DNA from 3 places in the Microbacterium sp. zg.Y1084 genome. Region 2 is predicted to be linked to each of the others. Evidence: predicted binding sites of a transcription regulator. Region 2 holds the regulator's gene; each other region holds the start of a gene.
The links. Region 2 encodes LexA, which represses DNA repair genes until DNA is damaged. Its sites were predicted from a motif close to TCGAACANNTGTTCGA; they were not measured.
Positions count from the first base shown of each region.

Region 1: NQ165_RS06705 (HNH endonuclease signature motif containing protein) is a predicted target of LexA. The motif match lies at 2,127-2,142, and genes of this name have one in related genera.
Region 3: NQ165_RS12570 (13E12 repeat family protein) is a predicted target of LexA. The motif match lies at 2,557-2,572, and genes of this name have one in related genera.

Region 1 is NZ_JANJGV010000003.1:445,020-449,204, reverse strand. Features, by position in the region: gene NQ165_RS06720 (lytic transglycosylase domain-containing protein) at 1-82, shown strand, start outside; gene NQ165_RS06715 (hypothetical protein) at 145-918, opposite strand; gene NQ165_RS06710 (hypothetical protein) at 1,125-2,051, shown strand; gene NQ165_RS06705 (HNH endonuclease signature motif containing protein) at 2,164-3,513, shown strand; gene NQ165_RS06700 (nuclear transport factor 2 family protein) at 3,632-3,991, shown strand; gene NQ165_RS06695 (AarF/ABC1/UbiB kinase family protein) at 4,046-4,185, opposite strand, start outside.
Region 2 is NZ_JANJGV010000008.1:7,273-11,457, forward strand. Features, by position in the region: gene hisB (imidazoleglycerol-phosphate dehydratase HisB) at 1-501, opposite strand, end outside; gene NQ165_RS10125 (histidinol-phosphate transaminase) at 498-1,592, opposite strand; gene NQ165_RS10130 (LysM peptidoglycan-binding domain-containing protein) at 1,658-2,017, opposite strand; gene lexA (transcriptional repressor LexA) at 2,272-2,964, shown strand; gene metE (5-methyltetrahydropteroyltriglutamate--homocysteine S-methyltransferase) at 3,047-4,185, opposite strand, start outside.
Region 3 is NZ_JANJGV010000010.1:170,016-174,200, reverse strand. Features, by position in the region: gene NQ165_RS12580 (phosphotransferase) at 1-666, opposite strand, end outside; gene add (adenosine deaminase) at 908-1,948, shown strand; gene NQ165_RS12570 (13E12 repeat family protein) at 1,869-2,486, opposite strand; gene NQ165_RS12565 (ATP-binding protein) at 2,650-4,185, opposite strand, start outside.

The DNA.
Region 1 (4,185 bases), on a different contig from region 2:
GTGGGGCCTGGGATACATCTCCGGGCGCTACGGATCTCCGTGCGGCGCTTGGGGCCACTCGCAGTCCGTCGGCTGGTACTGAGCTTCGACGAAAGGCGCCGGCGCGCGGGGGTTCATCCCGCGACCGGCGCCTTTCGCCTTGCGTCACCTGCCCGCTCGACGGGGAGCCCAGCGGAAGATCCGGCGGGGCGGCTCCGTGGTGATGCTCGTCGGCGCGTGCGGCACGGTTTCGAGGAACCGGCGCCCCTCTGCCTGGGCAGCATCCCACGAATACGTGGTCGCGACCGCCCGTGAGGAGTGCTCGACGGCCAGGGCATCCACGATCCCCAGCAGCAGACCATGTCGTCGCATCACCTCCGCCCAGACGAAGTCGAGGCCCCACCCGTATCGCACATGCGCGGGGAACGGCGCGAGCACTGCGAGGGCGTCACGCCGCAGGAGAGTGACGGGTCCGATCTCGACGAACCCCGTCTGCCTCGCGAGCGAGAGGAAGTGTCGCTTGGCGATCCGCCAATTGGCGTTGCTGCCCCTCGTCTGAGCGGGCTGTGCGAGCGCGAAATCGCAGCGACGACATACCTCGATCATCCGATCGAGGAACCCGGCGGGCAGCACCACATCGTCATCGACGATCAACAGCCAGTCGAGGTCGGCATCGTCCACGGCGACCAGCTCATTGAGGTTCTGGAACTTCCCCGCCCTCAGGTGTTCGCGCGCGGTGACGTCGCGCAGCCGAGGCGGGGCGACATCCATCGAGCCGAGCCGCACGTCCACCCGATGTCGACTCTCGAGGACTTCGTCGATCAAGCGGGCGATGGGTTGCTCGTCGCGGTAGATCCCCACGACCGCGACCCGCTCGACCGGGCCCGTGAGGGCTGGAAGCGCCCATCGTGCGTGGATCCGATCGACCGGTTCGGCCATGCGGCGGGCAAGCCGTCTCAGTCCAGTTCTCATCGGTTCCCCAGGATCCGTGAAGAGTTGTGGGCGGCCACGGTAGCGCGAAGTGGTCGCGGGCGCCATGGCCGTCGCGCAGATCGCGCCCATCGGTGACCCGCTGCTCTCCGATACCGCTCACCGCCACGTAGGCTGGCGCCGCCGGTCCGCGTCGAGCCCATCGAAGGGGAGTCATGAATCCCGAGCCCATCACGTCCGGGTCGGTGAAGAGGGTCCCGCAGCGCACCCGTCCGCTCTGGCTCTTTCCGCTCACCGGGGCGACGGCCGCGCTGGTCGGGCTCCTCCCCTGGCTCCTCACCGGAGCGCGGATGCCGACGCAGAACCTGTGGGCGTTCACGCCCGGCGTCCCGCCGATCATCCTGTTGCCGTTCAGTCAATACGCCGTGGGGCTGATCCTCTCCGTGATCGTCGTGGGTGCTGCCCTCGCCGGCATCGGCGGCCGCGCGCTCGGCGCCCGCTCGAGACGGCGGGCAACCGGCTTTCTGCTTGCGGGTGTGGGCCTCGTCCAGCTGGGTGCCGTCGCGCAGACCGCCGCCACGGTGGCCGCAACGCTGCAGGAGCGCACAGAATCGGCGATCTATGTGACGGGGCTGACCCTCGGCAGCGTGCTCACGATCGCCATCAGCCTGGCAGCGACCACACTCATCGCGACCGCGCCGCAGGCCGGCGCGCTGATCGGTCTCGCGGTGGGCTCGGCCGCCGCGGGCGGGTGGCTGTCTGCGATCATCGTGCCCTTCGGCTCCTTTCCCCCGGAGTTCCCCGCTGCCCTGTGGCTTGTGCAGTGGGTGCCTGCCGTGCTGGTGGGCGCGGCGATCACGTGGACGGGAGTGTCGACGGCGGGAAGGGTCATCGCGGCCATCACCGCCATCGTCATCGTGTGGGTGACCCCGGCCGTCGTCACCGGCCTGACCAATGCAGTCGGCTCACGCGTGCTGGCGGAAAGCCCCGCCGACATGCTCGACTACGGGCTCGGGGTCTTCCGCATGGCGCTGTTCGAGCCGGCACTGGCGATGCGACCGATCCTGACGGCGATCGTCGTGGCGGCGATCGGACTGGGGCTCCGTGCGCTCCTGCGCCGCCCCCGTGAGATTCGCGCCTGACTCCCCCCGAGCGGCCGCACCGCTGGCTGGGCGCCCCGCTCGTCGTTACACGTTATCCACAGGCGACGCCGTTACTCGAACAAATGTCCGAGGGTTGCGCGACAATGGATGCATGCCGAGAACCACCTACCTCCCCGCCGACGAAGCCGCTGCGCGTGCTGTCGACCGGCTCGGCGAGGTGCTTCCCGACCTCGTCGGGGTGCGGCAGCAGATGGCACGCCTGCAGGCGCACGAAGCCCGGCTGCTCGCCGCGAGCGGTGCCATCGTCGACGACTGGGTGATGGATGCCGGCTTGCAGCACCGCTCCGAAGCCGAGATGCCGCACCGCATCGCGGCATCCGAGATCGCCGCCGCCTGGCGGGTCAGCGACCGCACCGTGCAGCGCCAGATGGCTGATGCCGCCGCCCTCGTCAACGACTACCCGGCCACCCTCGCGTCGCTCGAGGCGGGCCGCATCTCCAGCGCCCACGTGCGGGTCATCGTCGGCAACGGCGCGATCATCGCGCGTCCTGAACTGCGTGCCGAGTACGAAGCCGCCATCCTGCCCTACGCCGAATCCGAAGCGGCCACGCGGGTGGCGCCGATCGCGCGGCTGCGCGCCCAGTGGTTCGCCGAGACCACCTTCGACGAGCGCCACCGGCAGGCACGGCTGCGGCGCAGCGTCTCCCTCACCGACCTCGACGACGGCATGGCCGAACTCGTCGCCATCCTCCCCGCCGCACTCGCCCACGGCGCGTACGACCGTATCTCGCAGATCGCCCGCATCGCCCAGACCGCACGCAGCGCCTCGGACGATGACGACGCGCTCCTCCCGGTCGACGACGTCCCGTCGGATGCCACCCCCGACACCCGCACCCTGAATGAGCTGCGGGCCGACGCCTTGAGCGATCTGCTGCTCACCGGCATGCCCTCCTCGGTATCGATCCCGGGCGGACGTGAGGCGATCCGCGCGAACATCCAGGTCACGGTGCCGGTACTCACGCTCATCGGCGATCATGTCGCCGACCCATTCGAGCCGACCACCCTCGTCGGGCACGGGCCGATCGACGCTGTGACAGCGCGCACCCTGGCGGCCGGGGCACCCGGATGGGACCGCATCCTCACCCACCCGGTCTCGGGCGCCGTTCTCGCCGTCGACCGCTACCGTCCCTCCGAAGAGATGCGCCGGCATCTGCGCACGCGCGATCAGCACTGCCGGTTCCCCGCCTGCCGGATACCGGCGCGTCTGTGCGACATCGATCACACCATCGATCACGCGCACGGCGGACCGACCGCGATCGCGAATCTCGCCCACTTCTGCAGACGACATCACAGCGGCAAGCACCACTCTCCCTGGCGCGTCCAGCAAGACGCCGGTGGCGTGCTGAGGTGGACCTCCCCGACCGGTCGGGTGTACATCGACCGCCCGGTCAGCGAGGTCGCCTTCGCCACCGAACCCGAGTTCGATCCGGCGCCTTTCTGAGGCGAACCGCCCGACCGAACCGCCCGACCGAACCGCCCGACCGAACCGCCCGACCGAACCGCCCGACCGCCTGTCAATCCCACTGCGCAGTGTCCGCACCCCGGAGTAGACCATCGCCATGAGCAGAACACGCACCTGGCTGGACGGCTACATCACCGCCTGGCAGACCGAGAACCCCGACGACGTCCGCGCCATCTTCGCCGACGATGCCGAATACTGGTTCCGGCCCGACGACCCCGATCCCGCGCGGGGGATCGACGCGATCCTCGCTGCATGGCCGGAATCCGAGGGCGCCGACCCGCAGCACGATCTCGACGTACTGATCGAGAACGATGATCTCGGCATCATCCGCGGCACGATCGACTACCCGGGCGACACCAACTGGGTGAACCTCTGGGAGGTGCACTTCGCTCCCGATGGTCGCGCGAAGAAGTTCGTCGAGTGGTGCCGGGAGCGTGCCGAGCCGGGTACCACCTGAGCCGGCCGCTCCACCGTTCCCCGCGGCTCCGCCGTTCCACCGCCCCGCGGCGCCTCAGGCGGGACCGCGCGGGCCCACCATCCCTGCGAACAGGGCGTGCAGCAGGGGCGGCACCGAGGCGACCATGAGCACAGTGCCGAACGCCTCCTCGGCGGGACGCAGCAGCACCCCTCCCACCAGCAGACCGCCGAAGA
Region 2 (4,185 bases):
ATCGCGACCTCCCAGCACCCTGACGTGCACGGTCATTCCGGCGTGGAAGGTGATCGCCTCGAACGTGTGACGCACGAGCGAGCCCGTGAAGTGGCCGCCGATCAGGTGGAACTCGTAGCCGGCGGGCTCCCCCGTGTGCACGAGGTAGGGCCGGCCGCTGATGTCGACGACGGCCTGAGCCAACGCCTCGTCCAGAGGCACCAGCGCGTCGCCGTAGCGGGAGATCCCGCTCTTGTCGCCCAGTGCTTCGCGGATCGCCTGGCCGAGCACGATCGCGACGTCCTCGACGGTGTGGTGCGCGTCGATGTCGGTGTCGCCGGAGGCCCGCACCGTGAGGTCGGTCAGCGAGTGCTTCGCGAAGGCGGTCAGCAGGTGGTCGAAGAAGGGCACGCTCGTGTCGATGTGGCTGCGACCGGTGCCGTCGAGGTCGAGGTCGAGCTCGACGGACGATTCGCTGGTGGCGCGGCGCACAGACGCGGTGCGCGCCTCGGGACGGGTCATGACCCCGAGTCTATCGACGCCAGCGCGTCGAGGAACGCGGTCGTCTCCTGCTCGGTCCCCGCCGTCACCCGGAGGTGGTGCGGGATGCCGACGTCGCGGATGAGCACTCCCCTGTCGTAGAGCGCCTGCCACGTGGCGGCGGGGTCGGCGACGCCGCCGAACAGCACGAAGTTCGTCCACGACTCGTGGGGCTCGTATCCCAGCGCCTCCAGGGTCGCCGAGATGCGGTCGCGCTGGGAGACGATCTCGTCGACCATGCCCAGCATGACCGGCGCGTGCCGCAGCGCGGCGGTGGCGGCCGCCTGAGTGAGTGCGCTGAGGTGGTACGGCAGCCGCACCAGCCGCAGGGCGTCGATCAGCGCGGGATCGGCTGCGAGGTATCCCACCCGCGCTCCGGCGAAGGCGAAGGCCTTGCTCATGGTGCGGGACACCACGAGCCGCTCGCGCCCCGGCATCAGCGTCACCGCCGACCGCGCGTCGCGTGGGGCGAACTCGACGTACGCCTCATCGACGATCACGACACCGGCTGTGGCCTCGTAGACCGCCTCGACCACGTCGAGTGACAGCGGCGTTCCGGTGGGGTTGTTCGGCGCGCAGAGGAAGACCACGTCGGGCGCCGCCTCCGCGACCTGCGATGCCGCGTCGTCGGGAGCGAGGGTGAAGTCGTGCGCGCGGTGACCGGCGACCCAGGTGGCTCCCGTCCCCCGCGTCAACAGCGGGTACATCGAGTAGGTCGGCGCGAAGGAGAACGCGGTGCGGCCGGGACCGGCGAACGCCTGCAGCACATGCTGCAGCACCTCGTTCGAGCCGTTCGCCGCCCAGATCTGGTCGCGGGACAGGCCGTGGCCGAGGTACTCGGCGAAGGCCTCGCGCAGCGCCGTGAACTCGCGGTCGGGGTAACGGTTCACGTCGCGCAGCGCACGAGCGACGGCGTCGAGGATGTCGCCCGCGACCTCGTCGGGAACCGGATGCGTGTTCTCGTTGACGTTCAGAGCGACGGGGAGTGCCGCCTGCGGAGCGCCGTACGGCGTCTGGCCGCGCAGATCGTCGCGGAGGGGGAGGTCGTTGAGACTCGGGATCACCCCTCCCATGCTAGCCAGCCCGGCCATCAGTGGGCTCGGCCCCAGGTCGGAACGTATCGCCCTCGCACCCGGCCTCACGGCGCGGCGGTGTACTCCCAGGGGATGGACAGTCGCTGACCGGCGGCGACCACGGAGGACTCGAGGGCGTTCAGCCGCACGATCTCGTGGATGACGTCGCGCGGGTCGGCCTGGGGCGCGACCTCTTCGGCGATCGACCACAGCGATTCGCCCGCAGCGACGGTGACCATCTGGAACGAGCCGGCCGGAGCGGAGCGGTCCCCGCTGGCGAGTGCACCTCCCCCACTGAGGGCGGCGGCGCCGACGGCGATGACGATGGGGAGGGCGGCGAGACCGGTGAACACCCGGCGACCGCGGGCGGTGAGCCGCAGCCGCGTGGCGGACGACGTCGGTCCGGCGAGCTGGATGGTGGTCATGGAGTCCTCCTCTGTGGCGATCTTCGCATCCGACCTTCGGCCAGGAAGGCCGGATGCGAAGTTCTTTTCCGAAGTTATCTTCGATGTTCTAGGGTGTCAAGCACGGGACCGGTCGGATATCGAATCGCACGCGACACGCGTGGACCTCTGCGCCGCGGCATCCGGCACCGGATACGGTTTCGATAGGAGCACCCCATCACGGACCTCCGACATTCGAAGACGCTGCCTCGCGCGGCGAGACGGGAGAAGGCTCGATGACCGACGCGACACCGGCCGGCCGCGAGCGGGACAAGCCGCAGACGCGGCGGCGCAAGAGCCTCAGCGAGAAGCAGCTGGCGATCCTCGAGGTCATCCAGCGCTCGATCGCACGGCATGGCTACCCGCCGAGCATGAGGGAGATCGGCGACGCGGTGGGACTCAAATCGCTGTCGAGCGTGACCCATCAGCTCAATCAGCTCGAGCTGAGCGGATACCTCCGGCGCGACCCCGGCAAGACGCGCGCCATGGAGGTGCTGATCGACCTGCCCGGCTCTGCCGCCGAGAATCCTGCCGATGCCGCGCCCAGCGTCGGCGACGCCGCGCTCGTGCCGCTCGTCGGCCGCATCGCCGCGGGCGTGCCGATCACCGCCGACCAGCAGGTGGAGGAGATCTTCCCGCTGCCGCGCCAGCTGGTGGGCAAGGGTGACCTGTTCATGCTGAAGGTCAGCGGCGAATCGATGATCGATGCCGCGATCTGCGACGGCGACTGGGTGGTCGTCCGCTCGCAGCCCACAGCCGACAACGGCGACATCGTCGCGGCGATGCTCGACGGCGAGGCGACGGTCAAGACGTTCCGCCAGCGCGACGGTCACACGTGGCTGCTGCCGCGCAACAGCGCGTTCGAGCCGATCCTGGGCGACGAGTCGGTCGTGCTGGGCAAGGTGGTGGCGGTGCTGCGCGCGGTGTAGCCGCGACCGCGCGTACGCCGCGTGACATGACGAGGGGATGCCGCACTGCCGCGGCATCCCCTCGTGCGTCCCCGCCGGGAGGTCAGGCCCGCACCGCCACCTCCTCGCGCACCGCGCGCGCGGCCGAGACGAGGTTCTCCAGCGACGCGACCGTCTCGGCATAGCCGCGGGTCTTCAGTCCGCAGTCGGGGTTGACCCACACCTGGCCGATCGGCAGCTCGGTGACGGCGCGCCGCAGGAGGCCCGCGATCTCGTCGACGGACGGCACCCGGGGCGAGTGGATGTCGTACACGCCTGGCCCGACGCCGCGCGCGAAGCCCGAGGAGCGGATGTCGCCGATCACCTCGCCACGGCTGCGGGCCGCTTCGATGGAGGTGACATCGGCGTCCAGCGCAGCGATCGCATCGATGACGACGGCGAACTCCGAATAGCACAGGTGCGTGTGCACCTGGGTGGCGGGGACGGCGCCCGCGGTGGCGAGACGGAACGCACCGACCGACCACTCCAGGTAGTGCGGCTGGTCGGCGCTCTTCAGCGGCAGCAGCTCGCGCAGGGCGGGCTCGTCCACCTGGATGATGCGGATGCCGGCCGCCTCGAGGTCGGCGATCTCATCGCGGAGGGCGAGCGCCACCTGGTCCGCGGTCTCGCCCAGCGGCTGATCGTCGCGCACGAACGACCACGCCAGAATGGTCACCGGCCCCGTCAGCATCCCCTTCACCGGAGCCGCGGTGAGGCTCTGGGCGTAGGCCGACCACCCCACGGTGATGGGGGCCGGCCGAGAGACGTCGCCCCACAGGATCGACGGGCGGGTGGCCCGCGATCCGTAGGACTGCACCCAGCCGTTGCGGGTGACCGCGAAGCCGTCGAGGTTCTCGGCGAAGTACTGCACCATGTCGTTGCGCTCCGCCTCGCCGTGCACCAGCACGTCCAGCCCCAGGCGCTCCTGCAGCTCGATCACCCGGCGGATCTCGTCGCGCAGGAAGCCGTCGTACTGCGCGGCGGTCAGTTCTCCACGCGCAGCGGCGGCGCGGGCACGGCGGATGTCGCCGGTCTGCGGGAAGGAGCCGATCGTCGTCGTCGGCAGCACGGGGAGTCCGAGCTCACGCTGCGCGGATTCCCGCGTGGCGGCTGCGGCCCGCGAGTAGTCGTCGGGACTCAGCGCCGCTGCTCGCGGCCGGACCGCCCCGTCGCGCACGCCGGGGGCGGCGTGCCGGTCGGCGA
Region 3 (4,185 bases), on a different contig from region 2:
GGCGGCGACGGCGATGCCGAGATCCCGCGCGGCCTCGGTGAAGTCCCGCCGGTCCCGTGCGGCCTCCAGGGCGACCTCCCAGCCATCGCGCACGCCGGGCAGGAACTCCTGAGCGAACCCGAGGGTTCCGCGGGCGACGCCGGACGCGCGCCCCGCGTCGGGCCATTGCGCATCGAGGCTCCCGAGGAACTTCGGGACGTACGGCGACTGCGCATCGCTCAGCACGCGCTGCATGGTGACGTCGGGGTTCTCGCCGTGGTGCAGCGTGCGGAAGAGCTTGAGGATGATCGTGGGTTCGCCGTCCTCGTCGAACACGATCGACGTGTTGGACTGCTCGCCCGAGAGCACCCGAGAGCCGGTCACGCGGCTGACGTCGACCCCCATGTCGGCGAGCATTCCCACCGCGAAATCGGGGTGCCGGGTCGCATCGACGAGGTACCCGTCGTCGGTGCGACAGGCGACGGCATCGGAGGGCGAGGGGGACGCGACGAGGGTCAACGGCACGTGGTAGAGCGCCGGCAGTGAACCGGCGTCGTCCATGAGCAGGTAGCGCGTGGCGCCGGGCACGGGCTGCGCGTCGAGGATGCGGAAGCGCGGTGCGTGACTCTTGCCGGCGAACCACCGCTGCTGCGCCAACCAGGCGCTGAGGTCATCTGTGAAGTCCACGCTTCACCCTCGCGCGTTTCGGCGCCGGGGCGAAAGGGGTGGACGTGCGGCACGGAGGCGTAGTACCGGACGTGCTGCGACGCGGGCCGAGCCGGCCCCGCGCCTCCAGCCAGGGCGGGTCCTGCGCAGGCTTCCGGTGCGGGGGCGCGCAGACCCTAGAGTCGATCGTGCCGGCCCGCATCGACCCCCATCCGCTGTCGAGGCCGTGCTTTTCCCGCACATGACCCGAAGGAACCCCTCCATGACGACGTCCGTCGACCTCGCCGCGTTCGCCCACGGCCTCCCCAAGGCTGAGCTGCACCTCCACTTGGAAGGCACGCTGGAGCCCGACCTCAAGTTCGCCCTCGCCGCCCGCAACGGCATCGAGCTCGCGGAGAAGACGGTCGACGAGGTGAAGGCGACATACGACTTCACCGACCTGACGAGCTTCCTCGCGGTGTACTACCCCGCGATGCGCGTTCTGCAGACCGCGGAGGATTTCCACGACCTCGCCTGGGCGTACCTGCTGAAGGCGAAGGAGCAGGGCGTCGTGCACGCCGAGATGTTCTTCGACCCGCAGGCGCACACGAGCCGCGGCGTGCCGTTCGAGACCGTCGTCACCGGCTACCGTCGCGCCGCCGTGCGCGCGCAGGATGAGCTCGGCATCTCCGCAGAGCTCATCCTGTGCTTCCTGCGCGACTTCTCCGCCGAAGACGCGATGGCGACCCTCATGGAAGCGCTGCCGTACAAGGCATGGATCCTCGGCGTCGGCCTCGATTCCGACGAGCGCGACAACCCGCCCACGAAGTTCGCGGAGGTGTTCGCCCGCGCCAAGGCGGAGGGCTTCTTCCTCACGATGCACTGCGACATCGACCAGGTCGGATCGATCGACAACATCCGCGCCGTCCTGGAGGACATCGGTGTGGACCGCATCGACCACGGCACCAACATCGTCGAAGACCCGGCGCTCGTCGCCCTGGCCAAGGAACGCGGACTCGGCTTCACCACGTGCCCGGTGTCGAACTCGTTCGTGACCGAGCAGATGAAGGCCGACGAGATCGTGGGTCTGCTGCGCGAGGGCGTGCGCGTCATGGTGAACTCCGATGACCCGGCCTACTTCGGTGCGTACGTCGGCGACAACTACGTCGCGCTCGCCGAGCAGGCCGGCCTCGCTCCCACCGACCTCGTGCAGCTCGCGATCAACTCCTTCGAGGCGGCGTGGCTCACGCCCGCCCGCCGGGCGGCGCACATCGCGTCCGTGCAGGAGTATGCCGCTGCGCACGGAGTGGCCCTGCCCGCGTAGGCGCTGAGCACGCGGTGGCCGCGGCGCGGGTCGTGGCCACCGCCGGGTGCTGCACGGCGGGTGCTGCACGGCGGTGCGTGACATCGGCATACCACTCGGCGCGTCGGCGGCAGATGGGCGCCAGCCGGGTGGCCGCTTCGCTCTCGGCATAGGGGAGGACGGCGTCTTCGTACTCCGCGCGCAGCACCCGCTGGGTGATGATCGCGCCGTTGCCGACGATCACGCGCGCGTGGGCCAGCGAGATGCGACCGGCTTCGAGGGAGGCGAGCGTGGCGGGGTAATCGTTGACGAGTGTCGCAGCTTCGCTGATCTGCCGCTGCACGGTGCGGTCGCTGACCCGCCAGGCCGCAGCGATCTCGGTCGCGGCGATGCGATGGGGCATGTCGGCCTCGGAGCGGCGCTGCAGCCCCGCATCGGCCACCCAGTCCTCCACGATGCCGTCCGCCTGCGCCAGCAGTCGCGCTTCGCGTGCCTGCAAGCGGGCCACCTGCTCGCGCACGCCGATGAGGTCGGGCAGCACCTCGCCGAGACGGCTCATCGCTCGCGCGGCCGCCTCGTCGGGTGGAAGATATGCGCTGCTCCGCATTGGGGTTGCTCTCCCGCGAACCTCCGACACTTCTTCGAATCGGAAGTGCAACTGTGGACAACCCGTCGATCTGAGGTCTTCCGGAGGAGGCGCGGTCGGCGCCCGCTCGCGGCGGCTACGGCGCCGACGCCGGCAGCCCCACCTTCGGCTTCGCCCAGGACCGACCCTGCGTGTCCTTCAGGATGTCGTATTCGACGTCGACGTGCGGCTCGATGGCGCTGTACTTGTCGTTCGGTGCGCCGATGATCAGCTGGAAGCCGAGCCCGCGCCATGCGCCGATCGCCCGCTTGGTGAAGTGCGCGTCGGCCTTGATGAGCGCCTCGTCGAGGAACACCGGTGCGTAGCGCGGACGCTCGGCCCCGGCATCCCCCAGTTGATAGCGCAGCGCGGCGCCGACGATGAACGCGATGAGCTCCTGCGACTCGCCGCCGGACTTCTCGCCGATGTGGTCATACAGCGCGACGTGCTGGTGCGTCACGGCGTGCACGCGTTCGGCGCTGACCCGCACGTGGTTGCGGACGTCGACGAGGTCGGCGAAGTCCGGTGCGGTGCGGCGCAGCCGGTTGATGAGCCGGGACATGCGCTGGTAGACGCGCTCGCGGTCGTCGTCGGTCTCGGCCGCATCGATCAGCGCCCGCACGTCGCGCAGCTCCTTGCGGAAGCGCCGCCGCACCTCCGACTGGGTCTCGCGCGGCGAGATCTGCAGACGGTGATGGTCGTCGTAGAAGGGCAGGTCCTGCATGATGAGGTTGATCGGCTCGATGCGATCGCGGATTTCGCGCAGCGACCTGCTGAGCGTCGAGTCGAGGTTCGTCAGATCGTTGCCCGAGAGCTTCAGCAGGCTGTCGCGCCACTCCGCCTCGAGTTCGTGCAGACCGCTGGTCTCGAGTTCGGCGAGGATGCGCTCGAAGTCGCCGAGCGACTGGTCGGGGTCGGCCAGCAGGTTGGGGTTGGGCCAGCGGTCGAGGAACCCGGCGAGGGTGCGCCGCAGGCTGTCGCGCTGATCGCCGACCGCCTCCTGCGCAGCCCGCTGGTCGTCGAGGAAGCGTCGTGACGCCGAATCGAGCGCGGCGTCGAATCGGGCCAGGTCCTGCATGCGCGTGGTGGGACCGGTGCCCTCCGGCAGCAGGAACTGCCCGTCGAGGTAGGCGGCCTGGGCCTCGGTGAGCGCGCGCCCGGCGGCGTCGGCCGCGTCGATCGCGGCCTGAGCGGCATCGACCTCATCGGTGACGGCCGCCCATGCGTCGGCGAGCCGCTGCTGCTCGGCCTTCGCACGGCCGATGCCCTCACGCAGCTCGGCCGCCTCGGCGCGCTTCGCGGCGATCTGTGATTGGATGCTGGCGATGGTCGGGTTCTCGGCGGTCACCTCGTCGATGATCGCGGACCAGCGCTCGCGCTCCTTCTCGACGGATGCCACGTCCACCTGGTCCCAGGTGAGGTCCTGGATCTTCTCGTACGCCGCCCGGCGGGCGTCGAGCGCGTCGAGCTCGGCTTCGGCATCATGGGTGGCCGTCTGTGCCGTCTCGAGCTCGGCACGAAGCGCCCCGAGCTGCGCGTCGAGCTCACCGACGCGGCGGTGCGTGGAGAACCCCAGCACGTTGCGTCGTCCGTGCCCGCCGTGCGCACCACGGGCGCCCTGCGACGTCTGCCC